One region of the Mesorhizobium monacense genome, then DNA from elsewhere that is predicted to be linked to it. Evidence: riboswitches for the same ligand, from Rfam matches in the RefSeq annotation. Region 1 holds a riboswitch; each other region holds the start of a gene.

Region 1 (10,502 bases):
TTGGCGCCGTGTCGGCCCCACCTTGCGTCTTCCGATCGGCGTCTATGTCGCCGCGATCCTCGCCATGGGGATATCTGCGCTCACCACCAGCAACAGCCTGATGATCGGCGGCGCCATTCTGTTCATGGCGTCGGACGGGCTGCTCGCCACGGAACAGTTCCTGCTTGCCGCCATCTCGCCGCACCGCGTCTGGATGCGCTACGCGGTCTGGGGGCTTTACTATGCCGCCCAGCTGGTCATCACCTTGGGATTCCTGCTCAGCTAAGACTTTTCGGCTGCCAGCCAGGCTCGGCGAGCTCGAAGGCGGCGAAGTCGAAGCCCGGCGCCACGGTGCAGCCGACCAGCGTCCATTCGCCAAGGCTGCGCGCCGACTGCCACCAGCCGGCGGGCACCACGATCTGCGGCCGCTCGCCCGCCGCAAGCGCGGTGCCGAGCACCTGTTCGATGATTGTGCTGCCTTCCCCATACATGGACAGCGCCAGCGGCGCGCCGGCATAGAAATGCCAGACCTCGGCCGCATCCTTGACCCGGTGCCAGGCCGACAGCTGATCCACTTCCAGAAGGAAATAGATCGCGGTCGAGTGGCCGCGCGTGCCTTCCGCGCCATCGCGAAAGGTTTCGGCATACCAGCCGCCTTCCGGATGCGGCTTCAGGCCGAGCGTGGCGATGATTTCGGCGGCACTTGTCATCGATTGCAGGTTAGCACCGAGCTCAGAAATTGTCCTTGCGCTTGCGGATTTCGGCGAACACGTCGGCGTCGCTGGCCTTCTCCATGCCGAGATGCTTGCGGATTGCAGGGTCGTGCCAGCGCAGGAACGGATTGGTCGACAGTTCCTCGCCGATTGTCGTCGGCAGGGTCGGCTTGCCGTCGGCGCGCAGCGTCTCGATCCTGGCGGTGCGCTCCTTCAGGGCCGAATTGGTCGGGTCGACGGTCAGCGCGAAGCGGGCATTGGAAAGCGTATATTCATGGCCGCAATAGATGACCGTCTCGGCGGGAAGCGCCGCCAGCTTCTTCAGCGACTCGTACATCACCGGCGGCTTGCATTCGAACAGCCGGCCGCAGCCCAGCGCAAACAGCGTGTCGGCGGTGAACGCTACTTTCGAGGCCGGCAAATGGTAGGAGACATGGCCGGCCGTGTGGCCGGGCGTGGCGATCACGTCGACCCTCTCTTCGCCGAGGTGGACGACCGAGCCTTCTTCGACCGTTTCGTCAATGCCGGGGATCTTCGCCTGTTCCGCTTCCGGTCCGATGATGCGCAGCTTGAAGCGCTCCTTCAGCGCCAGATTGGCCTCGACATGGTCGACATGATGGTGGGTGGTCAGGATCATCGTCGGCATCCAGCCGGTGCGCTGGATCGCGGCCAGGATCGGCGCCTCTTCGGGCGCGTCGATGATCGCGGTCTGGCCGCTTCTGGGGTCATGCACGAGCACACCGAAATTATCGCTGCGGCACATGAACTGTTCGATTTCGACCGGCATTGCAACTCTCCATTTGTCGTCGGAGACATAGGGCGCTTGCCCGCCGATGTCATCTGGAATTGAGCTTTGTTGAACTCGGCAGATATCGCGGCTACCGTCCCGGCCATGCATTCCGATATCGTCGATCTCCGTTCCTTCTATTCGACCACGCTCGGCCGGCTTGCCGAACACTCGATCACCATGGCGCTGTCCTCGATATGGGCCGCGGTGCCGAATGAGCGGCTGGTCGGCCTCGGCTACACCCTGCCGTGGCTGGAGCGGTTCGGCGCCGATGCCGAGCGCGTCTTTGCCTTCATGCCGGCCACGCAGGGCGCCGTGGTCTGGCCGGCGACGGGTCCGACGGCGACGGCGCTGGTCTTCGACGAGGAATTGCCGCTGGTCGATTCCTGCATCGACCGCATGCTGCTCGTCCATTCGCTCGAGCATGTCGAGAACCCGCGCGAGACGCTGAACGAGATCTGGCGGGTGCTGTCGCCGGCCGGGCGCGTCGTCATCGTCGTGCCCAACCGTCGCGGCGTCTGGGCGCGTTTCGAGCATACGCCGTTCGGCAATGGCCGGCCGTTCTCGCGCGGGCAACTCACCGAATTGCTGCGCGAGGCGCATTTCACCCCGGCGGCATGGTCCGACGCGCTGTTCTTCCCGCCATCGCCGCGGCGCTTCATGATGCGGTTCCACAATGTGCTGGAACGGGCCGGCCGGCGGTTCTGGCCGATTTTTTCCGGTGTCATCGTGGTCGAGGCGCAGAAGCGGCTTTATCAAGGCGTGCCGGTCGCCCAGCGTGCATCACGCCGCGTTTTCGTGCCGGTGCTCTCGCCGCAAGGCGCGACCAGGCTCGGCCGGTCGCGCGGCGGGGAGGCGGCTCCCCCGGCCCGGGTGACGCGTTCGTGATCGGACCTGGGCTTTGTCAGTCCCTATCTGTCGGGTGCGGGGCCGCCGCCTGAACATGGCCGGTCATGGTTCTGACCGGCTCCACCACTCTTCCGAATGCAGGGAATATCACGCATGGCGGATCAAGCGGATGTCATAGCCGGTGCGGGACAGGCCGCCGTGTCGGTCGAAGCCAGCAGTCTCGGCGACCAGTTGAAGACGATCCGGCAGGCGCTGAAGACCTCGCCGGTGCGCAAGCCGCTCGCCTGGGCCTGCATCGGCATCGTCGCCGTCATCGTCGCGACCGCGATCGGCCAGGTTCTGCTCAACCGTTGGAACCAGCCTTTCTACGATGCGCTGGCGCGGCGCGACATGCAGGGTTTCCTGCATCAGCTTCTCGTCTTTGCCGAAATTGCCAGCGGGCTGCTGGTGCTCAATGTCGGCCAGACCTGGCTCAACCAGACGATCCGGCTGAAGCTTCGCGAGGCGCTGACACTTGACCTGATCGATGAATGGATGCGGCCGGCGCGCGCCTTCCGGCTCGCTCATGCCGGAGCCATAGGCGTCAATCCCGACCAGCGCATGCAGCAGGATGCCGCGCATTTGTCCGATCTGTCGACCGATCTCGGCGTTGGCCTGCTGCAGTCCTTCATCCTGCTTGCGTCCTTCATCGGCGTCTTGTGGGCGCTGTCCTCGGGCTTCGTCTTCCACATAGGCGGCCGTTCGCTGGCGATACCAGGTTACATGGTGTGGGCCGCGATCCTCTACGCCGGCATCGCCTCGTGGCTGAGCTGGCTGGTCGGACGGCCGCTGATCCGCTTCAACAGCGATCGCTATACGCGCGAGGCGGAGCTCAGGTTCTCGATGGTGCGCGTCAACGAAAATGTCGACGCCATCGCGCTGGCGCATGGCGAGGCTGACGCCAAACGGCAGCTTGAGCTCGATCTTGGCACGGTGCTCGGCGCCATGAAGCGCATCTACAGCGCGCAGATCAACCTGTCCTGGGTCACCGACGCCTATGGCTGGATCACCGTCGTCGCGCCGATCCTGGTCGCGTCGCCGGTCTATTTCGCCGGCGATATCAGCTTCGGCGGGCTGATGATGGCGGTCGGCGCCTTCAACCAGGTGCACTCCTCGCTGCGCTGGTTCATCAACAACATAGGCGGCATCGCCGACTGGCGGGCGACGCTGATGCGCGTCGCCGATTTCCGCATCGCGCTTGGCGAAACCGATGTCTGGCACGACAAGGAAAAGCGGATCGCATTCGCCGAGAATCCGGACGGCAGGCTGACCTTTGAGAAGCTTGAGGTCGCCTCGCCGGATGGATGCACCAAGCTCGCCGAGCCGGATGTTGAGATACGGGCGGGCGAACGCGTGATGATCACCGGCGACCCGCGCGCTGGCAAGACGCTGTTCTTCCGCGCCATTGCCGGCCTGTGGCCGTGGGGCAGCGGGCGGATCGGCATGCCGGCCGGCGAGGTGCCGATCTTCGTTCCACGCACCCCTTATTTTCCGCTCGGCACGCTGCGCGAAGTACTCAACCATACCGACGGCACGGCACCGGTCGAGGATGCCGAGATCGCGGCGGTGTTGGCCGAGGTCGGTCTCGGCCGGCTTGCATCTTCCCTCGACCGTTCGGCGCGCTGGGAGCATGAACTGGCCGATGACGAGCAGCGCCTGCTGGCTATTGCCAGGCTTGCGCTCAGGCGACCGAAATGGGTGATCATCGACGAGGCGCTGGATACGTTCGACGGCGCGACGCTGAGGCAGGTGCTGTCGATGCTGGCGCGGCGCCTGCCCGACGCCGCCATCCTCAACATCGGCCGCGGCCAGCACAACAACCAGTTCTTCCCGCGCTCGCTGACGATCGTGAAGGATACCGGCGGATCGGCACTCAAGCCCGCCCGCGTCAGGGCCGGCGCTATCGAGCCGCCGCCGGCTGCTGTACGCAGGAAGAAGTAGACCAGCTTTATTTTGCCGTGATCGCGGCGAAAATTGTCAGTATCACTCGGACGCACGCAGCCATGCTCGACATGCTCAGCCTGCTTGCCTGTTTCGCCTGTACCCAGGCAGCACCCCTGCCTGTGCCGGCCGACACGATTGCCGTGGATGTCGAACTGGTGCTGGCCGTCGACATCTCGCTGTCGATGAACGAGAAGGAGTTTGCCCTGCAGCGTGCCGGCTATGTCGAGGCGCTCAGGCATCCGGACTTCATCAAGGCTGTGCGTTCGGGCACAAACGGGCGCATTGCGCTGGCCTATTTCGAGTGGGCGGGCACCGTTCGCGACGACGCCATTCTCGCCTGGCAGATCATCGACGGCAGCGACAGCGCCAACGCCTTCGCCGACCGGATCGCGGCCCGCCCGTTCCGCAGCTTTCGTGGCACCTCGATTTCCGGCGCGCTTGCCTTCGGCACCGGCCTTTTCGAGAAAGCCGCCTTCGCCGGCGCGCGGCGCGTCATCGACATTTCAGGCGACGGCCCCAACAATATCGGCCCGCCAGTCACAGCGACGCGCGATGCGGCGCTGGCAAAGGGCATCGTCATCAACGGCCTGCCGATCCTGATCAGCCCTTCGCCGACCTTCAGCCATCTCGACAGCTACTATGAGCAATGCGTCACCGGCGGCCCAGGGTCCTTCGTGCTGCCGATCTATGCAGCTTCCGAATTTTCGACCGCCATTCGCCGCAAGCTCATCCTCGAAGTGAGCGGTATCGCCAACGCGACGACAGTCCGGATCGACGCGGCGGCGCCCGTCGACTGCCTGCAGGGCGAGCGTGACCGGCGGTTTTTTTCAGACCCGTATTTTCCGGAACTCGATCGATGAACCGAGAGTTTCCCGAGCCTCCGTTCTCGGGATGGTTCAGGCCGGCCGCGTGCCGTATTTCTTGCGGAACTCATCGTAGAGATCGCGGCGCCAGCGCCGACCGCCGACATAGCCGCGCAACAGTTGCGGCAGCGAATAGCCGAGCGCTTTCGACGACCGGTTGGCGAGATAGCCGGCGAATGCCTGGGAAACCCTGCCCTTCATAGCATCGGCGATGATCTGGCGCGCGATCATGTAAGGCGGGACGTCGGGATAGCGATCGGCGATGTAAGGGTGTTTGTCGATCAGGTTTGCGTAGGCTTCGACATAGCCGTCGCGGCGACCCGAGATCGAATTCTCCGAATTGTACTTCTTCCAGTCGATGTCCTCGGACAGCAGCGCCCCAGTGCGACGGGCAAACCGCAGCAGCAATTCGCGATCCTGCATGCGCGCGATGTCGCTGTCGTAGCCGCCGATCGCCAGCAGGGATTCGCGGCGGGCGGTTATCGCCGAGCCGGCAATGAAGATCGTCTGCCCGACCAGCGCCTTCTCCAGCGAACTGCGGGTCAAGAAGGCTTCGCGATTGACGCATTTGGTGCTGCGGCCGCCTTTCACCGAGACGAACGAGCTGATGAGGATTTCCAGCGATGGATTCTCGTCGAAGCGTGCCAGCGTCCGCTCCAGCCGGTCCGGCAGGTAGACATCGTCCGAATCAAGGAAGGCCACGATCGGCGCTCGCGCACGCTCGATGCCGGCGTTGCGGGCAGCGTTGGCGCCGCGCCATTTCGCGCCGACATAGACCAGCCGGGGATCGCGGATGGCGGCAAGCGCCGCGGCCGTGGCGTCGGTCGAGCCGTCATCGACAACGATGTGCTCGAACTGGGTAAGGCTTTGCGCCAGCACGCTTTCCACCGCGCGCACCACCTGGTCGCGACGATTGTGGGTCGGTGTGATCACCGTGATAAGGGGAGCCGGGTCGATGGTTTTGCCCATGCGGCTATGCCCCGGGTTCTACGATGTGCGGATAGATTTGATGACCGCCTTCCATGCCCACCCCGGGATTGCATTCGGTTCGAATGTACAAAAAAGAAGCGCCTGTGTCATCCCGACTGTCGGCGGGCAAGCCGTGCGCCCCGTCGAATTTCACAAGCCGCGCCTGAACTGCAACACCGTCTGTTGGCTGGCAAGCCCATCCGGAAGGAATGTCGGAGCCGATCCAACTGCCGCCAGGCGAAGTAGCTGCCGCTATTACCCGTCACGTAATCGACCTGCCTACCGCATGTCGGCAAGACTGCTCCAGTTGCACAAAAGGAGTTCAGCCATGACCGCTTACGCCGTTGCCCATATGAGCCAGGCCACATTGGGACCTGAGATTGTCGAATATCTGCACAAGATCGACGCCACGCTGGAACCCTTCGGCGGCCGCTTCCTGGTGCATGGTGGCGAGGTGGAGGTCGTCGAAAATAACTGGCCGGGACATCTGATCGTCATCGAATTCCCCGACCGCGACCATATACGCGGGTGGTACAGTTCGCCCGCCTATCAGGCGATCCTGGCGCTGCGCACCGAAAACTCGCAATCCGACGTCATCTTCGTCGACGGCGTCGAACATCCGCACAGGGCTACCGACGTTCTGGAATAGCGGCATGGCCGGCAGCCGGCCATGATCATCGCTTCAGCAGGAACACCGCCTGCTGGCCGAAGAAGTTCCAGAACCACCACGGCATCGAGAGGCCGATCTTCTGGCCGTTGGCGTCGAGAGCGGTCGCCCTTTCCACCGTGGCGCCGAGCTCCTCGACCAGATTGACGAAGTCGCGGATGGTGCAGAAATGGATGTTGGGTGTGTCGTACCAGGAATAGGGCAGGTCCTTGGTCACCGGCATCCGTCCCTTGACAAACAGCGACAGCCGCACCCGCCAGTGGCCGAAATTGGGGAAGGAGACGATGGCGCGGTTGCCGATCCTTAGCAGTTCGTCGAGCACCAGCTTAGGGTTGCGGGTGGCCTGCAGGGTCTGCGACAGGACGACGAAATCAAAACCCTTGTCGGGATAGAATTCGAGGTCCGTGTCGGCGTCGCCCTGGATGACGCTGAGACCGCGCGCCACGCATTCGTTGACGCCGCGCTGCGACAATTCCAGGCCGCGGCCGTCGACGTGCTTGGTCGCCTGCAGCAGTTCGAGCAGCAGGCCGTCGCCGGAGCCGACGTCCAGCACCCGCGACCGCGGCGGGATGAGACCGGCGACGACTTCAAGGTCGACGCGCTGGGCGCGGTTGACGCTCATGGCTTCGCCTCCTGCCTGGCGCGTGATCCCGGTCCGAAAAGTCCGCAACTTTTCGGGGTCATGCGCTAAGCCCTCTGGCCCGGGCGGCCGAGCCGATGAAGCCGTTGATGGCGGCGAACAATTCCGGTTCCTCGAGCAGGAAGGCATCGTGGCCGCGGTCGGTGTCGATCTCGACGAAGGATACGGAGGCGCCGGCGGCGTTCAGCGCATGCACGATCGAGCGGCTCTCCTCGGTCGGGAACAGCCAGTCGCTGGTGAAGGACACCAGGCAGAAGCGGGTCTTGGTGCCGGCAAAGGCATCGGCCAGCCGGCCGCCATGGTCGGCGGCGAGGTCGAAGTAATCCATGGAACGGGTCATGTAGAGATAGGAGTTGGCGTCGAAGCGGTCGACGAAGGTCATGCCCTGATGACGCAGGTAGCTCTCGATCTGGAAGTCGGCGTCGAAGCCGAACGTCAGCGCCTCGCGGTCCTGCAGATTGCGGCCGAACTTGCGGTGAAGTGCCGCTTCCGACAGATAGGTGATGTGGGCGGCCATGCGCGCCACCGCCAGGCCCTTTTCCGGGCGCTTGCCATGCTCGAAATATTTGCCGCCATGCCATTCCGGGTCGGCCATGACGGCTTGCCGGCCGACCTCATGGAAGGCGATGTTCTGCGAGGAATGGCGGGCGCCGGTGGCGATCGGCAACGCAGAGAAGACGCGCTCCGGATAGGTCGAGGCCCATTCCAGCACCTGCATGCCGCCCATCGAGCCGCCGAGCACGCAGAACAGTTTTTCGATGCCGAAATGGTCGACCAGCATAAGCTGTGCTCGCACCATGTCGCGGATGGTGATGATCGGCAGGTCGAGCCCGTAGGGCTTGCCGGTGGCCGGATTGGTCGAGGCCGGGCCGGTGGACCCGAGACAGCCGCCGATGACGTTGGAGCAGATGACGAAGAAACGGTTGGTGTCGATGATCCTGCCGGGGCCGATCAGCGCCTCCCACCAGCCCGGCTTGCCGGTCACCGGATTGGTGCTGGCAACGTGCTGGTCGCCGGTCAGCGCATGGCAGACGAGGATGGCGTTGGAGCGGGCATCGTTCAGCGTGCCATAGGTCTGGTAGGCGATCTGGAACGGCGACAAAAGCGTGCCGGCGTCGAGCTTCAGCGGCTTGTCGGCGCCGAAACGCAACACCGGGCTCGACGGTGCGTCGATCTCGTTGTTGGTTCTTCCAGGGCGCGGAGCGGCCATTATCTCTCTCTTGCATTACCCATCGTCCGGCCGGCGGCGGACAACAAAAAACCGGCAATGCCCTCGCAAAGCCGGTTACAGGATGCAAACGGCCCTTTAGCGAGTTGTTTAACGTGGCTGCAAGCCGACCGGCCAAATCACCACGGAACTGTCACATTCTTCTAGAACTCGCGCGCCTTGCCGTCAACGGCCGGTCGCTCGCGCCACTGCCGGCTCTCGACATTCCGGGCCACGGCTAGTATTTCCGCTGCGGCTTCCGGCGGAAGAATTCTCGATGGATTTGTTAGACATGAACAAGAGACCGGATCAGGCACGGCCAACGCCCCGCGCGGGCATCATGGACATCGACGCCTATGTGCCCGGCAAGAGCACGGCGCCGGACGGTGTCGCCAAGGTTTACAAATTGTCGTCGAACGAGAACCCGCTCGGCCCTTCGCCGAAGGCGATCGAGGCCGCGCGCGAGGTCGCGGCAAAACTCGATATCTATCCCGACGGCACCGCCAGGCGGCTGCGCGAGGCGATCGCCGAGGTGCACGGGCTGAATGCGGCAAACATCATCTGTTCCAACGGCTCCGACGAGATATTGGGCCTGCTGGCGCAGACCTATCTGGCGCCTGGCGATGAAGCGATTTTTACCGAACACGCCTTCATGGTCTACAAGATCTACATCCAGTCGGCCGGTGCGACGCCGGTCGCTGTCAAGGAGACCGACGAGCGCGCCGACATCGATGCGATACTGGCCGCCGTGACGCCGCGCACCAAGATCGTGTTCCTCGCCAATCCCAACAATCCGACCGGCACCTATGTGCCGTTCCAGGAGGTGCGCCGCCTGCATGCGAGGCTGCCCAAAAACGTGCTTCTGGTGCTCGATGCGGCTTACGCCGAATATGTCCGCCGCAACGACTATGAAGCCGGCATCGAGCTGGTCGGCGGAACCGAGAACGTGGTCATGACCCGCACCTTCTCCAAGCTCGGCCTTGGCGGGGCGCGGATCGGCTGGATGTATGGTCCGATGCACGTCGTCGACGCGATCAACCGCATTCGCGGCCCCTTCAACGTCAACGCCACGGCGATCGAGGCCGGGATCGCCGCCATCCGCGACCGCGCCCATGTCGAGCGCAGCGTGGTGCACAACGAGACCTGGCTGACCTGGTTGACTGAGGAACTGACAAAGCTGGGCCTCAGGGTAACGCCGAGCGTCGGCAATTTCCTGCTGATCCACTTTCCCGACGACAAGAAGCATTCGGCGGCGGCTGCCGACGACTACCTTACTGCGCGCGGCTTCATTTTGCGGCGCGTTTCCGGTTACGGCTTTCCCAACGCGTTGCGCATGAGCATCGGCACAGAAGAAGCCAATCGCGGAGTCATCGACGCCCTCACGACATTCCTGAAAAGCTAGAACACCATGACATCACCGCTGTTCGAAAAGATCGCGCTGGTCGGCATCGGCCTGATCGGCTCGTCGCTGGCCCGCGTCATCCGCCGCGGGGGCCTCGCTCGCCATGTCGCCATCTCGACGCGCAGCGAAACGACGCTGGGGCGTGCCAGGGAACTTGGGCTGGGGGATTCCTACACAACCGATGCGAAGGAAGCGGTGCGCGATGCCGACCTGATCATCGTTTCGGTGCCGGTCGGCTCCTCCGGCGCGGTCGCGGAAGAAGTCGCGCCGGCGCTGAAGAAGGGCGCCATCCTCACCGATGTCGGCTCGACCAAAGCCTCAGTCATCGCGCAGATGCAGCCGCATGTGCCGGAGGGCGTTCACTTCATTCCCGGCCATCCGCTGGCCGGCACGGAAAAATCGGGGCCGGATGCCGGCTTCGCCGACCTCTTCGACAATCGCTG
Region 2 (10,502 bases), 190 kb from region 1:
CACCTGCTCACGACAACTTTTGGCACTCGTTTCCGGTCGGCGAGATGTACGGCAGGGAACCACGCTTTCGAGACGTTCTCCGGGGAAACAGGGAGGGCAGGATTGGGTCAAACCTTCGCGTTCAAAACGGCAACGCCGCGTTACCTTGTGGCCTGGTGCCGAATGTCCTTCCCGAACAGTTCTCTCTTTTGTTCGCGCGCCTCTTCGGAAACGGTTTCTACTCAATGGGTTGGAATTTTGGCACGCCAAAGAGGATGAAACTGAGAACTGGACGATCAGGCATGTAGCCTGCTCATGACGCCCGTTTCCGGATGATCCAGCCGATGCCTCCCGCAAGCACGATGCCGAGTAGCGGCCATTTCGCCCAGAAAATCCCGTTCCAGGTCAGCAGGTTTACACCGACGATCCCCAATGCGACGACACTCAGCATGGCGACGCCCCGATTGATGAGGCTCGTCATGCTTGCCCAGCGGAGGCCCGCCAGAACCGCCACGACGAGCATCGGCCACTCAGCCCAGAAAATCCCATTCCACGAAAGCACATTGATGGCCACCAACCCCAGCGCGATCAAGGCAAGCAGAAGGAAATTCCGGCTGATCCTGCGCCCGAGGAAAGCGCCAGACCGGGCGGCGTCGCGCGACCGCCCGTCAGCGGCCGGTTCGGCGCGGCGCGCCACCGCTTCGGCCCCGCTCTTCTCACCGCCGATCCGGACAACGTAGCTCGGCACACCTTCTTCGATGTTCTTGACGGCGAGGTCGCCCAGGAACTCGAACCCGACCGCCATTTTGTTGCGGACCTGATCGTACACCGTATTTGAGATCACGATCCCGCCTGCCGGGGCGGCGGTCTGAAGGCGGGCGGCAATGTTGACGCCGTCTCCATAAATGTCATCTCCCTCGACCATGACGTCGCCAAGGTTGATTCCAATCCGAAAGCGCATCTGCGTTTCGGCCGGGCGAACGGCATTGTGCCCGGCCAACTCGTTCTGAACGTCGATGGCCGTCCGGACGGACTCGACCACGCTCGGGAATTCGGCGATCAACCCGTCGCCCCAGGTGTTGACGACACGCCCGCCACGGGCCTCGATTAGGCACACCATTGCGTCCCTGTACTGTTTCAGAGTCGCCAGCGTTCCTTCTTCGTCGGCTTCCATCAGGCGCGTATAGCCCTGAACGTCCGCCGAGAAGATGGTCGTCAGTTTGCGTTGTGTCGCCGACATTGAACTGTCCTGCTCGATGTGAGCAGCCGAAGCTTGCCGTGCTCCGGTGGCTGAGTCTACGTCGCATTCCCGCGTCGCATGAAGATACTGAAAACACTCTTTCTTGGCGCGGGGATGGCGGTTCTGGCCGCAGTGAACAGGAAGACGCGTTGGGTCGACCGGAGGGCTCGAAAAGCCGCCCTGCGGGGGAGGGTCCCGAAGTCATGGACGGTGACCGCGTCCGTCGCGTCCTGCGGAAGCTGCATCGTTGACGTTTCGCGTTCTTCTTATTTGCGAGCCGGAGCGCCAGCAGCCAAGCCCGGAGCCCCGATGGAGCCCGGCAGGCCGCCGTCGAGATCCCCGTGGGTGATTGTACCGGAGGATCGCACGGCATGCCGTGCGATGTCGTGCAAGTAGACCACCGCGTGAAGCGAACCGATCCCCGGCACCGTCATGGCCTGATCCGCACTGGATGCCATTTGAAAGCCTGAAAATGCGATCCGGATTTTGGGCTCGTTTTAGGCTCAGAATTCGATTGGGAGTGGAAGTTTCCCGTAAACCATTGAAAAGATTGGTACGCCAAAGGGGGATGAAGATGAGAACTGGACTATCAGGCGTGCAACCTGAGTAGCGCCTCCGATCGGGCAGGGTGCAGGATGTCGCCTGAGGGCGTGGTCGCCCGCCAGTTTCAGGGATTTTTACCTGCGTGCATTAAGGTCATTAAGGTCGGCCTTGCGCCACAAGTGGACAGTCCCCACCCGTTCGAGATGGTCACGTGTGCGCACCAGCATCGGACACTACCCGCGATGCCAAACCAAGACTGGGCGGACTCGTGCCGAAACGGGCAGAGTGGCGCGCGAGACTATCGACGGCTCAACTTCCCCAGTTCAGCGAGGATCGCCGAACCCGACTTGATGCCGGCGATGAAGCACTCGATCTTGAGATTCTCGTTGGGCGCATGATTGGCTTCGTCGGCATTGGCGTAAGGAACGATGAAAGCCGGCACTCCGAGGATCTTGGTGAAGACATAGTCTGGCAGGCTGGCTCCGAGTGTCGGATAGAGCAAGGGCTCGACGCCACGCGCGGCCACCAACGCCCTTCGGATCGGCTCGGCATAGGGTGAGTCCATCGGCGTCTTCGACGGCAGCATGCGACTCAGCGGCACAAACTCGACATCGGGCGCGTGGCGGGCGACATGCAAGGCTACTTTCTCCAGGACGTATTCAGGCGTCAGCGGCTCCACGAGGCGGATATCGCATTTGACGAAGGCCTCGCAGGGAAGCACTGTCTTTCCCCCGGGCCCGCCGTAGCCGCCATGAAAGCCGTTGATGGTCAAGGTCGGGTGGAACATCAGCCGGTCGAAATAGCCGCGGTCCCTCGGCGCGTCGAGCTCGCGAAACCCCAACTCCGATTTTAGCTGGTCGAGGTCGAGCGGGAGTTTTGACACCGCCTCGCGCTCGGCGTTGGTCGCGGGGATCACTGGTTCGATCAGCCCCTCGATCGTGATCTCGCCAGCAGGGTTCTTCATAGTCGAGAGGAGATGGACCAGCTTCCAAATGGCATTCGGCACAACCCCACCGAAATTGCCGGAATGCACGTCGCGGCTCGCCGTCTTGGCGCGCAGTTCGAAACCTGCCACGCCGCGTGCCCCGAAGGTAATGACTGGAAGCCCGGATTCATGGAGCGGGCCGTCGGACGTCACGACCAAATCGGTTTTGAGCCTGTCAGCGTGCTCGCGCACGAACTCGGCTATGTGCGGACTGCCGATCTCTTCCTCGCCTTCAAGTAGGAAGATCACGTTGCAGGGCAAATCGCCATTGACCGCAAGATGCGTTTCGAGCGCCAGCAGCTGCGCGAAGTGCTGACCCTTATTGTCGCCAATTCCTCGCGCATAGATGCGGCCGTTGCGGATGGTCGGTTCGAAGGGCGGACTCTCCCAAAGTTCGAGCGGGTCCGGCGGCTGCACATCGTAGTGGCCGTAGAGCAGGACGGTCGCCTTATCTGGCGATACGTTGCGCCGGCCGAGCACCATTGGATGGTTCCTTGTCGGCACAATTTCTGCCTCCATGCCGAGGGCCTTCAGCATATCCACAAGCAGGGCCGCGAGTTCGCTAATGCCGACATTGTGCGCGCTTATGCTGGGGTGGCGTACATAATCCATCACGCGCGCGATGAATGCCTCGCGGTGGGCCTCCACATGATCAAACAGCTTCTGGAGATCGGCATCGACAACGCTCATTGGCGGCTCCCGCTATGTGGCCGGATGATGACGCCAGTCTCGTGAATAGCAAAACTTATTCTGGTGATCCGCAGAGATATAGAAATGCCCGTTTTCCGGACGTTGCGATTTGCCCAATCGAACGTCCTCTCTGGGTCAGGTCACGACGATGCCCGCGCCCAACCTAAATGTCCGCTCTGGACGATCCGCAGACCGAAGCTGCCGGTCTGTTCTCGGCCCGAACGCGACGTCCGAGTAGTGGCTTGGTAGTTGGCGCAACGTGCCCGTTCTGGCAGTTGAGCCGAACGGCAACTTCCCATTCACCTCGGCCATCGGCGGCAGCCAGTTGGTAGAGTTTGACCCTAGACTAGAACGCCAGCGGGTGAGATCGCCGCCGCCGGGACGGCCGGTCGCCGGCACCCGCCTCCGGGGTTTGTCTGTAGCGGGGTGGGGGTGGTTTGTGGAGCCTCAAATCTGCTCGATTTCACACCCCCCCAAACTTCAACCACGAGGAGAAAACTTGCCGAAGTGCAATCGTTTTGTTAAACTGATCTGTGCATCCAGAGAGGGCTTCGGCCCCGCCAACCAGCCTGACCGGCAACGGTGGTGAAGACGATGTGGCCCTGAACGGGGCAACAGTAGGTCAGAGCTCTCCACGATGTGTGCATTGACGACCGGCAAGGTCCGAAACCCATGGAGAACGTATGACCAACAAACATCCACCCGTCACTTGGGAACTGATCGACGACGCTGGGCTTATCGCCTCGCTGATGCGGATGGCGGATGAAAACGACCAGGCGGTCGCCGTGCTTGATCTCATCGCTCGTCGCGACGACCGCATCGAACGGCTTGGGCTGGGGCTGAGAGAGGCAGCAAGGGCGCTCTCCGGTGATCATGCCACCATCAGCAAGCGCATCGGGCGCTTGTTGCCGGAATTCGATGATCCGATGGCGCGCTTCAGGGATGACGTGCACCCTGCCGTTACGAATGCCCGCATTGCGGTGCACAACGCAAAAATCATGGGCCAGCTTGGTTCGGAGGCTCCGGACGATGAAGATTAACCGGTCGAAGAAGGCGCGCAAAGAGGTGACGGACGCACTCGCCTATCATCTCGACCTACTGCGGGGTTTGCGGGAGGAGCAGCGGCGAGCCATCGCTGAGGTGGCAGCTGGTGGAGAGAACACTATTGCCAGCGCGGTTCTCCTATCTCGCGATATCGTCAAATCCGAGCGCGGCAATGAGTGGCTGCGCCAGATTTTGGCATGTTATGATGAATGACCGTGGCGAGATCGATTCAGCCGGCTCGAAGCGAGGTCACGACGACTTCGGATTTGCAAGACGATGAAACGTGCCGGTCGTCGCCTTCTCGAATCGCAGCTGCATGCAGGCGTCTATCGCGGTATATTAGCCGAAGTCATCGTCGCGGCCGTTCGGCGTGACGAGCGCCATAGTCAGCACCCGGATAGATATCCCAAGCTCCGCCAAAGCTATCATGGCAACAAGGCCGTCGAGATTAAATCTCGCGTACCGAAGAGAAGTGCGAAGCCCCGGTGCACCACCCGCCCGGCCTTGTCGGCAGTCGCGGGTAGGCTGGCTTTGTGGGGCCCCGATCAGGCGCACGCGGCCGACACCCTCGTCCAGGTTCGGGGCCTCCTCGCGGCCGGCCGTTCTCGCCTCAAAACCCAAATCACTCTGAACGACCGAGTTCAACCGGTTGCGGTCCTTCAGTTGCGAGCGTTGCATGACGCGATCTGACCCTAACCGGTCATACCTGGGCCGAGATGGAGCGTCTCAGTTGGGCGGAAAGTTGCCGTTGGGCTCACCTGCCAGAACGAGCAGATCTCACCTCGCGCCGGTCTGCCCGACCGCATCGCAGTGGCATCGTCCTCACGGTTTTCAGGCCTGAAGCGCGGCCTTGGCCTCCCGCTCGCACGGCCCCAAGCGTCTGGCACCAGGTTTTTTTGCCGGCGAATATATTTGACAGGCCCGACCATGATCTGATGGCGGTCACCTAGCCTCGCTGGTATGCTAGCCTCATCGTGATAGGTATGGAGTTCCAGTCATGGAAGCGGAAGAGATGCAGGCGATTGCTGACACCCTCATGCGTGTCGTGACGCCAGGTATGAACCCCAAGCAGCTGCTGAAAGCCGCAAGGAAAGAGCATCCGAAGGCCTCGAAAAAGGACATCGTGTGGGCGGCCTTCTTTTCATTCATCGCCAATGCCGAAGAAGACCACGGAAGGACAAAGAACCTAAAGGCAATCGCCGAAGCCGAGCGCGTTGGCAGCAAAGCCCATTGAGGTCACGCCCCTTTTGGGTCCAACGATTGCCGGCGGCGCTATGCAAGATGGCCGACCGCGGCCAAATCACCGGCGGCGTGCTGGACGGGCCGCTCGCCTTCGACAATGCTATCGACCCAGAGGCCGCGCGGATCAAGGGCATCGGCGGACCGGTTGCGGGCCAAGCACAGGTTTTTGGTGCCGGATCTTGAGTCAGGGAACATGCTGGCCAAGAACCTGATCTTCATGGCCAAGGCCGATGCGGCGGGCATCGTTCTGGGAGCGCGTGTTCCGATCGTCCTGACCAGCCGAGCGGATTCGGTACGGACGCGGCTGGCCTCGGCTGCAGTGGGAACGATTCTCGCCGCCGTGCGGCGTGCGAGCGGGCCCCTGCTCAAGGTGTGACGCACATGGATGTGATCCTTGTTCTAAATGCCGGTTCGTCGAGCCTGAAGTTCCAGATTTTCGCCGTGGGCTCCAAAGGGCCCGAGCGGCAGGTAAAAGGTCAAATCGACGGCATCGGCGTGCACCCTCGCTTTCGCGCCGCAAATGCCGCAGGCGCGGTGCTGATTGACGAGCGGGCCGAGGTGAAGGCAATCCCTGATCTGCCCGCCGCGACCCGCGCGCTAAAGGACTGGCTGCGTGCGCTTTCAGGTTATTCGCTGCAGGCGGTCGGCCATCGCGTAGTACATGGCGGACCGGATTATTCCGCGCCCGTGTGCATCGACGACATCGTGCTGGAGCGGTTGCGAGCCCTCGAGGCGCTGGCGCCGCTGCACCAGCCCAACAACCTGGCCCCGATCCGTCTCGTGCGCGAGCTTGCCCCCGATTTGCCGCAGGTCGCCTGTTTCGACACCGCCTTTCACCGCAACCATCCGGCGGTGGCCGATTGCTATGCAATCCCCCGAGCCTTGCACGACGAAGGCGTGCGGCGCTATGGCTTTCATGGCCTCTCCTACGAATATGTCTCGCAGCGTCTGAGCGAGGTGGCCCCCGAGATTGCGAATGGCCGCGTGATCGTGGCACATTTGGGCAGCGGCGCGTCGATGTGCGCGTTGAAGGCCCGACGGAGCGTGGACAGCACCATGGGCTTCACCGCGCTGGACGGCCTGCCAATGGGCACGCGGCCGGGGCAGATCGACCCCGGAGTGGTGCTGTATCTGATCGATCAGAAGGGAATGACGGCGGCCGAAGTGTCGAGCCTTCTCTACCAGGACTCTGGCTTGAGGGGACTCTCGGGCGTGTCGAACGACATGCGCGAGCTTCTGGCCTGCGACGATCCCCGTGCGGCTTTCGCCATTGACTACTTCGTCCAGCGCTGTGTGATGAACATCGGCGGGCTTGCGGCTGCTATGGATGGCGTGGACGCGCTGGTTTTTACTGCGGGCATCGGCGAGAACGCGCCCGAGATCCGCGCTCGTATCGCGTCCAGGCTAGGCTGGCTGGGAGCGGCTCTCGATCCGCAGGCCAATGCCGCCGCTGCCACGGTGATATCTGCCCCCGGTTCGGCGCTGCGCCTGATGGTGGTCCCCACCGATGAGGAACTGATGATCGCGCGGCAGACCCTGGCGCTGCTGCCCTCCAGCATTTGATCAACCGGAGATACACATGACCCTTCCCATCGCCAAGGCAAGGCTGCTCGAAGGCAAGCGCGGCCTGATCGTCGGTATCGCCAACGACCAGTCTATCGCCTGGGGCTGTGCCCGTGCCTTCCGTGCTCTTGGGGCCGAGCTAGCGATCACCTATCTGTCCGACAAGGCTAAGCCTCATGTCGAGCCGCTTGCGCGCGAGGTCGAGGCCAAGCTGTTCCTGCCGCTGGACGTCATGCAGGACGGGCAGATGGAGACGGTCTTTGACCGCAGGATTGGGGAAAGCTCGATTTTGTAATCCACTCAATCGCATTTTCGCCGAAGGATACACTGCAGGGCCGGGTTACCGATGCCCCGCGCGACGGGTTCCTGAGGACCATGGACGTCTCCTGCTGGTCATTCCTGCGCATGGCCCATCTGGCCGAGCCCCTAATGGAGGATGGCGGTACGCTTTTCACCATGACCTATTATGGCGCACAGATGGTGGTCGAGAATTACAACATCATGGGGGTGGCCAAGGCAGCTCTGGAAAGTGCAGTACGATACGTGGCGGCGGAACTGGGTCCTAAGGGCATCCGCGTCCATGCGGTATCGCCAGGCCCATTAGCCACCCGCGCAGCCTCGGGTATCGCCGACTTCGACTTGCTGCTGGACAAGGCCCGCACCAGGTCGCCCGCACGTAAGCTAGTGACAATCGACGAGGTGGGCGCGACCTGCGCCTTCCTCGCGCTGGATGTCGCGCAATCGATGACCGGGCAGGTGATCTATGTGGATGGTGGCTATCACATCGTCGACTGAAGCAGGAACTATCGCACGGGCCAATCCGGTTGGCACCTTCGGTGAAGTAGGCGTCCGGAATGACCCCACCAGCTTTTTGACCGGAGGCAGTGCCGATGACAGCGCCCCTTGCCGGCCTGGCGTGCGAACGCGTTTCTGGAGAGCCGACGGCCGGCTTCCAGTCGGTCGGAACAAGCTGCCCCGACTTCAAACGGCACCCCGTCGCGCTAATCTCGTCCTGAATTGTTCTGTGCCTAAAGCGCTTTTTATGCGACACTGCGACAGGCTTTAGAGATGCGGGGATGGCTTCCCGATCTGCTGACCCTGCCCGTAGCAATTTTCGGATCGACAGGTTCCGAGCAGCGCATGTATCGCTGCAAATTTTGTTGGCTATCGCCCTAGCCTAAAGTTTGGTCGGGCGGCGTCAGTGTAGACTTCGATAGGAGGTTTCGATGTCTGAGGTTCTGGCTGCAAAAAAAGAAAACAAGAGAACGGACAATAAACGGACGGAAGGAGAACATCTAACCGCGGAGGAGCTTCGCCTGTTGGATGCGTATTGGCGAGCATCAAACTATCTTTCGGTCGGCCAAATCTATCTTCTCGACAATCCCCTGCTGCGGGAACCATTGAAGCGCGAGCACATCAAACCACGACTTCTCGGCCACTGGGGAACGTCTCCAGGATTGAACATGCTTTATGTTCACCTCAACCGGATCATCAAACGCGACGAACTCAACATGATCTACGTCATAGGGCCCGGGCACGGTGGCCCGTCCCTGGTTGCGCACGGCTATCTGGAAGGAACCTACAGCGAGTTCTATCCAAACATCAGCCAAGACGCGGAGGGCATGAAGAGGCTATTCAAGCAGTTCAGCTTCCCCGGCGGTATTCCGAGCCACGTTGCGCCAGAGACGCCTGGCAGTATTCACGAAGGCGGTGAGCTAGGATACGCCTTGAGCCATGCATATGGCGCAACTTTCGACAACCCGGATCTGATCGTCGCCTGCATCGTCGGCGATGGCGAGGCGGAAACCGGCCCACTCGCGACTGGTTGGCATGGCAACAAATTCCTTAACCCGGCCCGCGACGGTTGTGTGCTTCCGATCCTCCATCTCAACGGCTACAAGATCGCCAACCCTTGCTTTCTTGCGCGCATCCCCAAAGAGGAACTGCGGAAGTTCTTTGAGGGCATGGGCTACGCGCCCTACTTCGTCGAGGGGCGCGATCCGGCCGACGTCCATCAGCAGTTGGCAGGCGTGCTCGACACTGCAGTGGCCGAGATCAGGCGGATCTGGGCTGAGGCGCGCAACAAGGGCAACCTGAAGCGGCCTGCGTGGCCGATGATCGTCTTTCGCACTCCGAAGGGGTGGACGTGCCCGGAAGAGATCGATGGCAAGAAGTGTGAAGATTATTGGCGTTCACACCAGGTTCCCATGGGCGAAATGGACAAGCCGGAACACATTCGAATTCTCGAACGGTGGATGAAGAGCTACAGGCCGGAAGAGTTGTTCGACGACGATGGCCGGCTCAAATCCGAACTGGCGGCGCTGGCCCCCACGGGCCATGGCCGAATGAGCGATAATCCGCACGCTAATGGCGGACTGCTCCTCCGCGACCTCAAGATGCCGGATTTCCGCGACTATGCGGTGACTGTTCCCAGCCCTGGCGCAACCACGGCCGAGTCCGCGCGCGCGATGGGCAAGTTTCTCCGCGACGTGATGAAATTGAATTTGGAAAACAAGAACTTCCGCTTGTTCAGCCCGGACGAAAACAACTCCAATCGCTGGCAGGATGTGCTCGAGGTCACTGACCGCTGCTACATGGCCGAGATCTACCCCGAAGACGACCACCTCTCGCCTGACGGGCGTGTGATGGAGGTGCTCAGCGAACATCAGTGCCAGGGTTGGCTGGAAGGATATTTGCTAACAGGCCGCCACGGTTTCTTCTCCTGTTACGAGGCGTTCATCCACATCATCGATTCGATGTTCAACCAGCACGCCAAGTGGCTGAAGGTGTGCAACCATATCCCTTGGCGCCGGCCGATCGCCTCTCTGAACTACTTCCTGAGCTCGCATGTCTGGCGTCAGGACCACAATGGCTTCAGTCACCAGGATCCCGGCTTTATCGATCATGTCGTGAACAAGAAGGCGGAGGTCATCCGGATCTACCTGCCGCCGGACGCCAACACGCTGCTGTCGGTGACCGACCACTGCCTGCGCAGCCGCAACTACGTCAACGTCGTGGTCGCCGGTAAGCAACCGGCGCCACAGTGGCTTAGCATGGACGAGGCCATCAAGCACTGCGCCGAGGGCCTTGGCATCTGGAAGTGGGCAAGCAACGACGAGGGTTACGAGCCCGACGTAGTCATGGCCTGTTGCGGCGATGTACCGACTTTGGAGACTTTGGCCGCCGTCGAGCTTATCCGCAAGCACCTGCCGGACC
Region 3 (10,502 bases), 1.8 Mb from region 1:
CATGACAATGATGGTGTGCACGGACCGTGCCGGGCGACTCGGGCGCTCTGTCGACCTGTTCAAAACGGCCCTCTTCCGGCCGGCTTTCCGGAGTGACGAGATCTCGATGGAACTGATCGTCATCGCCGCCGCCCTGCTTTCGACAGCCCTCATTCTTTCAAATCTCGCCAGCATCCTGCTTGCGGCCTTCAGGCTGAAGCGGCCGCGCACCCTTGCGCGGCCAGCCGGCAAGGCGCCGCCGGTGTCGATCGTCATCCCCTCCCGCGGCGTCGAACCGTTCACCGAGGAGACGCTTCAGCGCGCCTTCTCGCTCGACTGGCCGCGCTACGAGCTCGTCTTCTGTGTCGCCCATGCCGACGATCCGGTGGTCAAGCTGATAAACAGGGCGATCGTCCGGTTTCCGAAGATACCGGCCCGGCTGCTGATCGGCGACGACCGCATTAGCGCCAATCCGAAGCTCAACAATTGCGTCAAGGGTTGGGAAGCGGCGCGCCACCACTGGGTCATCCTTGCCGATTCCAACGTGCTGATGCCGAGGGACTATGTCCAGCACCTGATGGCGGCGTGGCGGCCCGACACCGGCCTTGTCTGCTCGACGCCGATCGGCTCGCGTCCGGACGGCTTCTGGGCCGAGGTCGAATGCGTCTTCCTCAACACGCTACAGGCGCGCTGGCAATACACAGGCGAGGCGGTCGGCCTGGGCTTCGCCCAAGGCAAGAGCATGCTGTGGAAGAAGCCTGTGCTCGACGCCAATGGCGGCATCCGCGCGCTTGCCGCCGAGATCGCCGAGGACGCCGCCGCGACCAAGCTGGTCAACGGGCTGGGGCTGCGCGTCAATCTTGTCGCTTCGCCCTTCGAGCAGCCGCTTGGGGAGCGCCGTCTCGGTGACATATGGTCGCGCCAGGCCCGTTGGGCGCGCCTGCGCCGCGTCACCTTCCCGTTGTTCTTCGCCCCCGAAATCCTGACCGGCGTGGCCGTGCCGCTGGCACTGGCCCTGGTCGCAGCGGCCGGCGCCGGCATCAGTCTGCCGCTCACCGTGCTCTGCGTTCTGGCGCTCGCCTATGCGCCGGAATGCGCGTTGGCCTGGGCCAAGGGCTGGTATCTGTCGCCACGTACCATTCCGGCGATGATGGTGCGTGACCTGATGCTGCCGGCGATCTGGGCGCGCGGCTGGCTCGGCGGCTCGGTCGACTGGCGCGGCAATGCGATGACCATCCGCACCAAGGCTATGACCGAGCTGGAAGAGGGCGCCTGAGCAACGCTCAGGCGTTTGTCCAATCGCAGTCTGGACCCTTTATTTGGCGGATTTCAGCGCCTGTTCGACATCGGCGAGCAGATCGTCCGCATCCTCAAGTCCGACCGAAAGCCTGAGCGTGCCCGGGCCGATGCCGAGCTCGGCGCGCGCCTCGTCGCTGAGGTTCTTGTGCGTCGTCGTCGCCGGATGGGTTATCAGGCTCTTGGCGTCGCCGAGATTGTTGGAGATCAGCACGATGTCGAGCGCGTTCTGGAAGGCGAAGGCCGCCTGCTTGCCGCCCTTGACGTCGAGACAGATCAGCGTCGAGCCGCCCGTCATCTGCTTCTTGACGATATCGGCCTGCGGATGGTCGGCGCGGCCCGGATAGATGACGCGGGCGATTTCTGGGCGCTCGGCAAGGAAGTCGGCGATCTTGCCGGCACTTTCCGTCTGCTGGCGCACGCGCAGCGGCAGCGTCTCCAGGCCCTTGAGCAGGGTCCAGGCGTTGAACGGCGACAGGCTGGGACCGGTGTGGCGGAAATAGTCGTGCAAATTCTCGTCGATCCACTTCTTGTCCGACAGGATGACACCGCCGAGGCAGCGGCCCTGGCCGTCAATATGCTTCGTCGCCGAATAGACGACGATATGGGCGCCAAGCTGCAAGGGCTTCTGCTGCAAGGGCGTGGCAAAGACGTTGTCGACGATCAGCCTGGCGCCGATCGAATTGGCAAGCGAAGCGACGGCGGCGATGTCGACCACTTCCAGCGTCGGATTGGTCGGGCTTTCGAGGAAGAACAGCTTGGTGTTCGGCTTGACCGCCTTTTCCCAGTTGGCGATATCGGTGCCGTCGACCAGCGTTGCCTCGATGCCGTATTTCGGCGCCAGCGTCTCGACCACCCAGCGGCAGGAGCCGAACAGCGCGCGTGCCGCCACGATATGGTCGCCGGCCCTGGCGCTGCACAGAAGGGCAGCCGTCACCGCCGCCATGCCGGAGGCCGTGGCGCGCGCGTCTTCCGCACCTTCCAGCGCGCACATGCGCTTTTCGAACATGTCGACGGTGGGATTGGCATAGCGCGAATAGATGAAGCCCGGTTCCTCACCCTTGAAGCGGGCTTCCGCCGCCTGTGCCGTCTCGTAGACATAGCCCTGGGTGAGGTACATCGCCTCGGAGGTCTCGCCGAAGCCGGAACGCAAGGTCCCGCCATGCACGAGTGCCGTCTGAGGTTTCCAGTCGCGCTTCTTGGTCATTGCTCTGTCCCAAACACAAAAAAACCGGCCGCGAAAGTCGCAACCGGTCCATACGGCCTTGCGGCCAACGGTCCTTTAGCGACTTGTTTAACGTGGCTGCAAGCCGACCGGCCAAATCACCACGGGATAACGACCCTTTAGACCCGCACCGCGCTTGCGTCAATTGCCGGCTTCATTAAGAGGTTTGTACCAAGCAGGTTCCGCAAAAGTGTTCGACGATTTTGCGGCAGGAACCTGCGGCGAAAAAAAGCCCGGCCTTGAAGCGGAGCCAGCCTTTGCGGCAGACAGGCATTCTTCCCGATCAGGACATTTCCGCGCTTTTCCAGTCGGGCGCGCTGAAATCGCCGCGCGCTCTCGACGCCGACCAGATCCAGCCGGCCAGCCTCGATCTGAGGCTTGGCGACAAGGCCTGGCGCGTGCGCGCCTCCTTCCTGCCCGGTCCCAATCACCAGGTCGTCGACAAGCTCGAGCGGCTGAAGCTGCACGAGATCAGCCTCGCCGAGGGCGCCGTGCTGGAAACCGGCTGCGTCTACATCGTGCCGCTGCTGGAAAGCCTGGCCTTGCCGGCCGACATTTCCGCTTCGGCCAACCCGAAGAGCTCGACCGGGCGGCTCGACATCTTCACCCGCGTGATGACCGATCGCGGCCATGAGTTCGACAAGATCGCCGCCGGCTATCATGGTCCACTCTATCTCGAGGTCAGCCCGCGCACCTTCCCGATCGTCGTGCGCGCCGGCTCGCGGCTGTCGCAAATCCGTTTCCGTACCGGCAACGCGTTGCTGTCGGAAGGTGAATTGCGCGACCTGCACCATGCCGAGATGCTGGTGGCCACCGAGCCGCCCAACATTTCCGGCGGCGGCATTGCGCTGTCCATCGATCTCGACGGCGATAAGGACGGGCTGGTAGGCTATCGCGGCAAGCACCACACCGGCCTGATCGATGTCGACAAGCGTGCCGCGCAGGATGTCGTCGATTTCTGGGAGCCGCTCTACAAGAGTGGCGCCGGCGAACTGGTGCTCGATCCGGACGAGTTCTACATCCTGGTGTCCCGCGAGGCGGTGCATGTGCCGCCGCTCTACGCCGCCGAGATGACGCCCTTCGACCCGCTGGTCGGCGAATTCCGCGTCCATTATGCCGGCTTCTTCGATCCGGGCTTCGGCCATTCGGCGGCCGGCGGCACCGGCAGCCGGGCGGTGCTCGAAGTGCGCAGCCATGAAGTGCCCTTCATCCTCGATCACGGCCAGATCGTCGGGCGGCTGGTCTACGAGCACATGCTGAAACGGCCGCAGGCGCTTTACGGCACCGATCTCGGCTCGAACTACCAGGCACAGGGCCTGAAACTGTCCAAGCATTTCCGCGCCGCGCGCTGATCGTTCCGCCGCCGCCAGACCGTGCTTGCCTGACCGGGCGCGCCATGCTTGGCTGTGCCTCGGTCCGTCAAGGTGACGGAAATAAAGGGGAAGACCATGCAAATCTCGAGATGGATCCTGTCGGCAGCCGCGGCTGCCATGCTGACGCTCGGCGCCGGTTCGATGTCGGTGCAGGCAGCGGAGAAACTGAAGATCGGCACCGAGGGCGCCTATCCACCGTTCAACACCATCACTCCGGACGGCAAGGTCGTCGGCTTCGACATCGACATCGCCGATGCGTTGTGCGCGCAGATGAAGGTCGAATGCGAAATCGTCACCCAGGACTGGGACGGCATCATTCCCGCCCTGCAGGCCAAGAAATTCGACGCCATTATCGCGTCGATGAGCATCACCGAGGAGCGCAAGAAGCAGGTCGCCTTCACCAACAAATACTATACGACGCCGCTTGCGCTGGTCGCGCCGAAGGACAGCGAGCTGACCTCGACCGACCCGGCAGCCCTTGCCGGCAAGACCGTGGGTGCCCAGGCATCGACCACCCAGGCCGATTTCGCCCAGGACGTCTACGGCAAGGCCGGCGCCGAGGCCAAACTCTACCCGACCCAGGAAGAGGCGATCACCGACCTGCAAAACGGCCGCCTCGACGCGGTGATCTCGGACAAGTTCGTGCTGGTCGACTGGATGAAGAAGGCGAGCGACGGCTGCTGCAAGATGGTCGGCGACGTCAAGGGCACCGAGACTGAAGCCGGCATCGCCGTGCGCCTTGACGACACCGCACTGCGCGACAAGCTCAACGCGGCCATAGACGCCATCGTCGCCGACGGCACCTACAAGAAGATCCAGGCCAAGTATTTCGACTTCGATATTTATTGAGGTTCACGTCCGTCCGGGTCAGCCGCGAAAGAGATGCTCTTTCGCGGCGCCCAGACAACCATGAAATTGGCCGATAAAGAGCAATTCGCGTACGGCCAAGCGTTTCCTACCCCAGAAGGCAGTGGTCCGCTTCTCCTCGTCAAGCGAGGCACTTGATCCCGACGTCAGGGGGAACAGCTGCTTGTCCACACAACCGAGCACATGAGCCCTGGCGGAATCGATACCGCAGGGCTTGGCATTGTCGTTCAACCTGTCGCTGCGAAGGTCGGTGGTCATCCGATCCGCATTGCGCATCAGGAACCCGACCTGCGCTCTCGAATATCCCGTGGCGAGAAGCCTGTTCGTCATCGCCATGCGCACTTCGTGGTAGGACTTTGCGCTGCATTGTCCCGCACTATGAGCCACTGATGACGTATGGGCGAGGAGGACCGCCAGGCCTACGGATGCAATGCCAAGTCGCAAATTGCCCATTGACCGATCCTCAACTCTGGCCCCGTTCCTCACAGCGCCTTCACCGCCACCTTCACCGGCTTTTCGATTTCGAGCCGGTTGCGCAGCGGCAGGCCGAAATCCCCGGCTTCGATCTCGAAAACATCGCCGGCTTCGGTCCTGATGCCGTCGGCGAAGGACAGCGTCGCCGTGCCGAACATGTGCACATGCACATCGCCGGGCTGGCGGAAGGCAGAGTATTTGAAATGGTGGTGCTCGAGATTGGCGATGGTGTGCGACATGTTCGCCTCGCCCGACAGGAACGGTTTTTCCCAAAGCAGCTTGCCGTCGCGAACGATGCGCGATGAGCCCCTGACGTCGGAGGGCAGATCGCCGATCAGGATCTCCGGCCCGAACGAGGCATTGCGCAGCTTGGAATGCGCCAGGAACAGGTAGTTCACGCGCTCGGTGACATGGTCTGAAAACTCGTTCGACAGCGTGAAGCCGACGCGGAACGGCGCGCCGTCGTCGCCGATGACATAGATGCCGGCGATCTCCGGCTCCTCGCCGGCATCCTGCGCGAAGGCGGGCGACATCAGTGCCGCGCCCGGCGCCACCGCCATGGTGCCGTTGCCCTTGTAGAACCATTCCGGCTGCACGCCGGTCTGGCCCTTCGCCGGCTTGCCGCCCTCCAACCCCATGCGGAACATCTTCATGGAATCGGTGAGCTGCTCCTCGCCATCCGAATTGAGCTTCTTGTGCATGGAATCGCGCGTCGCCGCCGAGCCGAGATGCGTCAATCCGGTGCCGGTGAGGTGGAGGTGCGCCGGATCCGGATGATTGATCGGCGACAGCACCCGTCCCTTCTTGTAGGCGGCGTCGAGATCGACGGCCTCACCAAAACCCTTGCGCTCGATCAGCGCGGCGAGCCCGGTGCCTGTGCGCGCGGCCTCCATGGCCAGCGAATAGACGCTGCGGGCGCCGTTGATGATCCGGGTCTTGCCGCCGTTGCGGGCAACGACGCGGATCGTCTCGGCGTCGTCGAGGATCTGGGAGATCAGCATGATGTACCCTCTCTCTGGTGCCTTGGCCCGGCCGCCTGCATGGCAAACCCTGACCAGCGCGGCTCGGAACCAATCCGCGCCACGGGTGAAATTCTTCGTCCGGATTGCGCTCGCAGGCCTGGTCCCTCGGGGGACTTCTCTGCATCGGCGGGTTGCCGACGGCCGCGATGTGACCCGTATGCCTTCCTGGTTGCCTCGCCCTTAACCCTTGTTCTTGTTGTAGACGTCGAAGACCACGGCGCCGAGCAGCACCAGGCCTTTCACGACCTGCTGCCAGTCGACATTGACGCCCATGATCGACATGCCGTTGTTCATGACGCCCATGATGAAGCCGCCGACCACCGCGCCGATGACCTGGCCGACGCCGCCCATGGCCGAAGCGCCACCGATGAACACCGCGGCGATGACGTCGAGCTCGCTGCCGAGGCCAGCAGCCGGAACCGCTTGTCCGAGCCGCGCCGCGATGATCAGGCCGCCAAGCGCCGACAGCACGCCCATATTGACGAACACCATCAGCGTCAGCCGTTCGGTCTTGATGCCCGACAGCTGCGCCGCCTTGGCATTGCCGCCCATTGCATAGATGCGGCGGCCGATCGTCATGCGTTTGGTGACGAAGACGAACAGCGCGATCAGCACGCCCATCACCATGAGAACGATCGGCAGGCCCCTGTAGCTGGCGAACTGGTAGACAAGGAACAGCGCCAGCGCGCTGGTCACCAGGGTCTTGATGACAAACAGCGTGAAGGGCTCGGCTTCATAGCCATGTGCTTCGCGCGTACGCCGTGCCTTGAGCCCGAAATAGGCATAGGCAAGCACGGCGATCAGGCCCAGCACGATCGTCGTCATGTGCAGCGTCAGGCCGCTGCCGACGATGGTCTTGCCGGCGGCGTTCACCGTCGGCGGGATCAGCACCAAGGGGCCGATCAAGTCCGGAATGAAGCCGGAGCTGAGCGCCTTGAAGCCAACCGGAAGCGGCCCGACGGACGATCCGCCACCGAGCAGCGCCTGGCAGATGCCGCGGAAGATCAGCATGCCCGCCAGCGTGACGATGAAGCTCGGTATTCGGTGATAGGCGATCCAGTAGCCTTGCCCCGCGCCGATCAGGCCGCCGATGATCAGGCAGACAATCGACACCACCAGCGGATTGCTTAAGGGGCCGAGCGGCCAGATGACCATCATCATCGCCGCCAGCGCGCCGATGAAGCCGGCGACGGAGCCGACGCTGAGGTCGATATGGCCGGAGACGATCACCAGCAGCATCCCCAGCGCCATCACGATGATGAAAGAGTTCTGCTGGACCAGGTTGCTCAGGTTCACCGGCTTGAACAGCGTTCCGGACGTGGTGAACTGGAAGAACACCATGATGGCGATCAGCGCCAGGATCAGGCCGTACTCGCGCAAATTGGTGATTAGCGCAGAGACGGCAACACGCGGCCCCTGTGGCACGTCTTCGGCGACGCCGCTTTTCGGCGCGGGAGCGCTTTCGGTGCTCATGATGCTTTTCCTTCTCCCCGAACGATGGCGCGCATGATCTTTTCCTGGCTTGCGTCGCTTGCCGCCATTTCGCCTACGATGCGCCCTTCGTTCATGACGTAGATGCGGTCGGTGATGCCCAGCAGTTCGGGCATCTCCGACGAGATGACGATGATCGCCTTACCCTCGGAGGCGAGACGCGCGATGATGGTGTAGATTTCATACTTGGCGCCGACGTCGATGCCGCGCGTCGGCTCATCGAGGATCAGCACCTCCGGATTGGCGAACAGCCACTTCGACAGCACCACCTTCTGCTGGTTGCCACCCGACAGATTGCCCGTCATCTGGTAGACGCTGGACGAGCGGATGTTGGTCTTGGCCTTGTAGTCGTTGGCGACGGCCAGTTCGCGCATGTCGTCGATCACGCTATGACGCGACACGCCGCTGAGATTGGCCAGCGTGATGTTGTGTTTGATGTGGTCGATCAGGTTGAGGCCGTAGGTCTTGCGGTCCTCGGTGACATAGGCAATGCCGTGTTCAACCGCCTTGCTCACCGAGGAGACGTCGATCGCCTTGCCCTTGAGCATCACCTCGCCGGTGATGCGGCGGCCGTAGGAGCGGCCGAACAGGCTCATCGCAAATTCGGTGCGTCCGGCGCCCATCAGCCCGGCAATGCCCACCACCTCGCCCTTGCGGACGTTGATATCGATGCCCTTGATCACCTGCCGCTCGGCATGGATCGGGTGATAGACCGACCAGTTCTTCACCTGCAGCACGGTCTCGCCGATCTTGGGCTCGCGCGGGGGATAACGGTCGTCGAGCGAGCGGCCGACCATCGAGGTGATGATGCGGTCCTCGCTGATATCCTTCTTGGCAAGCGTCTCGATCGTGCGCCCGTCTCGGATGACCGTGACCTTGTCGGCGACCCGGTTCACTTCGTTGAGCTTGTGCGAGATCAGGATCGAGGTCATGCCCTGCCGCTTGAATTCGAGCAAGAGGTCGAGCAGCGCCTGGCTGTCCTTTTCGGACAAGCTCGCCGTCGGCTCGTCGAGGATCAGCAGCTTCACTTCCTTGCTCAGCGCCTTGGCGATCTCGACCAATTGCTGCTTGCCGACGCCGATATTGGTGATCAGCGTCTTGGGGTCCTCCTTGAGGCCCACTTTCTTCAGCAGGGCGCTGGTGCGCGTCTCGTTGGCATTCCAGTCGATGATGCCGAACTTGGCGTGCTCGTTGCCAAGGAAAATGTTTTCGGTGATCGACAGCATCGGCACCAGCGCAAGTTCCTGGTGGATGATGACGATGCCCTTGTGTTCGCTGTCGTGGATGCCTTTGAAATGGCATTCCTCGCCGCGGTAGACGATCGCGCCCTCATAGGTGCCGGATGCATAGACGCCCGACAGCACCTTCATCAGCGTCGATTTGCCGGCGCCGTTCTCACCGACCACGGCATGGATCTCGCCTTCCTCGACACGGAGGTTTACGTTCGACAGCGCCTTCACGCCGGGAAACGTCTTGGTGATGTCGCGCATCTCCAAAATCGTCGAGGTCATCAGGAATTAGGCTCCTTCGAGGCCGCCAAACAATACCGGGCTCGCTGGTTAACGAAAAGGGGCCCTGCGTTGCGCAGGACCCCTGTCTTTACAACTGAGATTACTTCAGTTCGTCGGCCTTGATGTAGCCGGAGTTGACGACCAGCGCCTGGTAGTTCGACTTGTCGACGTCATGCGGCGTCAGCAGGATCGAGGGAACGACCTTGACGTCGTTGTTGTAGGTCTTTTCGTCGAGGCCGTCAGGCTTGCCGCCAGAGAGCACCTTGTCGACCAGCTGCACGGTCGCCTTGGCCAGTTCGCGGGTGTCCTTGAACACGGTCGAGTACTGCTCGCCCGAGATGATCAGCTTGACCGAGGCGGTCTCGGCGTCCTGGCCGGTCACGATCGGCCAAGGCTGAGCGTCCGTGCCGTAGCCGACGGCGCGCAGCGAAGCGGTGATGCCGCGCGACAGGCCGTCATAGGGCGACAGAACGCCATCGACGCGGCTGCCGTCCGAGTAGTTTGCGGAGAGCAGATTGTCCATGCGCGCCTGGGCGGTGGCGGCGAGCCAGCGCAGTGTGCCGACCTTGTCCATGCCGGTCTGGCCGGACTTGATCTTGATCGAGCCGTCGTCGATCAGCGGCTGCAGGACGGATATCGCACCATTGTAGAAGAAGAACGCATTGTTGTCGTCGGGCGAGCCGCCGAACAGTTCGACGTTCCACGGCTTGGTGTTCGGGAAGCGCTCCTTGAGGCCCTTGACCAGGGAATTGGCCTGAATCACGCCGACGCCAAAATTGTCGAAGGTGGTGTAGTAGTCGACATTGGCGGTCTTCTTGATCAGGCGGTCATAGGCGACGACGACGACGCCCGCGTCAGCGGCCTTCTGCAGCGCGTCCGACAGCGTGGTGCCGTCGATCGAGGCAATGATCAGCGCCTTCGGGCCCTTGGTGATTTCGTTTTCCAGCTGGCTGAGCTGGTTCGGAATGTCGTCCTGCGCGTATTGCAGGTCGACGGTGTAGCCGAGAGCCTCGAGCTGGGACTTCACGGCATCGCCGTCATTGATCCAGCGCTGCGAGGTCTTGGTCGGCATCAGCACGCCGACCAGGCCTTCGCCTGCATGCGCAGGCAGCGCCATGGCCGCGATGCCAAGGGCCGCCACGGCGGCCAGTGTCTTGATGATTTTCACAGTAACTCTCCCTGGTTGATGGACGCGACACCTCGGGGCTTCGCGGGCCGCGCAGTCGAGCAGAAGCGCAACCGCGCTGCTGTCGTCTATCGATCT

What was found. A riboswitch is a leader RNA that binds a small molecule or an ion and turns the genes downstream of it on or off. The one in region 1 is predicted to bind S-adenosylmethionine.
Region 2: another riboswitch for S-adenosylmethionine. It lies ahead of AC1RUK_RS31525 (hypothetical protein); the one in region 1 lies ahead of metX (homoserine O-acetyltransferase MetX).
Region 3: another riboswitch for S-adenosylmethionine. It lies ahead of AC1RUK_RS23900 (O-succinylhomoserine sulfhydrylase); the one in region 1 lies ahead of metX (homoserine O-acetyltransferase MetX).

The regions. Positions count from the first base shown of each region.
Region 1 is NZ_CM165567.1:6,763,164-6,773,665, forward strand. Features, by position in the region: gene AC1RUK_RS32370 (lysoplasmalogenase family protein) at 1-265, shown strand, start outside; gene AC1RUK_RS32375 (cupin domain-containing protein) at 258-689, opposite strand; gene gloB (hydroxyacylglutathione hydrolase) at 712-1,479, opposite strand; gene AC1RUK_RS32385 (class I SAM-dependent methyltransferase) at 1,585-2,367, shown strand; gene AC1RUK_RS32390 (ABC transporter ATP-binding protein/permease) at 2,482-4,308, shown strand; gene AC1RUK_RS32395 (DUF1194 domain-containing protein) at 4,371-5,171, shown strand; gene AC1RUK_RS32400 (glycosyltransferase family 2 protein) at 5,208-6,143, opposite strand; gene AC1RUK_RS32405 (DUF1330 domain-containing protein) at 6,472-6,792, shown strand; gene metW (methionine biosynthesis protein MetW) at 6,818-7,432, opposite strand; gene metX (homoserine O-acetyltransferase MetX) at 7,491-8,660, opposite strand; SAM riboswitch at 8,737-8,814, opposite strand; gene hisC (histidinol-phosphate transaminase) at 8,950-10,059, shown strand; gene AC1RUK_RS32425 (prephenate/arogenate dehydrogenase family protein) at 10,066-10,502, shown strand, end outside.
Region 2 is NZ_CM165567.1:6,568,304-6,578,805, reverse strand. Features, by position in the region: gene AC1RUK_RS31535 (adenylate/guanylate cyclase domain-containing protein) at 293-1,219, opposite strand; gene AC1RUK_RS31530 (M20/M25/M40 family metallo-hydrolase) at 2,061-3,437, opposite strand; SAM-I-IV-variant riboswitch at 3,968-4,066, shown strand; gene AC1RUK_RS31525 (hypothetical protein) at 4,121-4,477, shown strand; gene AC1RUK_RS31520 (hypothetical protein) at 4,467-4,694, shown strand; gene AC1RUK_RS31515 (hypothetical protein) at 4,821-5,159, opposite strand; gene AC1RUK_RS31510 (hypothetical protein) at 5,479-5,715, shown strand; partial or broken gene AC1RUK_RS31505 (phosphate acyltransferase) at 5,748-6,099, shown strand; gene AC1RUK_RS31500 (acetate/propionate family kinase) at 6,105-7,286, shown strand; partial or broken gene fabI (enoyl-ACP reductase FabI) at 7,303-8,081, shown strand; gene AC1RUK_RS31490 (phosphoketolase family protein) at 8,513-10,502, shown strand, end outside.
Region 3 is NZ_CM165567.1:4,973,421-4,983,922, reverse strand. Features, by position in the region: gene AC1RUK_RS23905 (ceramide glucosyltransferase) at 107-1,255, shown strand; gene AC1RUK_RS23900 (O-succinylhomoserine sulfhydrylase) at 1,295-2,482, opposite strand; SAM riboswitch at 2,538-2,615, opposite strand; gene AC1RUK_RS23895 (2'-deoxycytidine 5'-triphosphate deaminase) at 2,758-3,852, shown strand; gene AC1RUK_RS23890 (ABC transporter substrate-binding protein) at 3,949-4,722, shown strand; gene AC1RUK_RS23885 (hypothetical protein) at 4,741-5,076, opposite strand; gene araD1 (AraD1 family protein) at 5,223-6,215, opposite strand; gene mmsB (multiple monosaccharide ABC transporter permease) at 6,417-7,709, opposite strand; gene mmsA (multiple monosaccharide ABC transporter ATP-binding protein) at 7,706-9,238, opposite strand; gene chvE (multiple monosaccharide ABC transporter substrate-binding protein) at 9,339-10,406, opposite strand.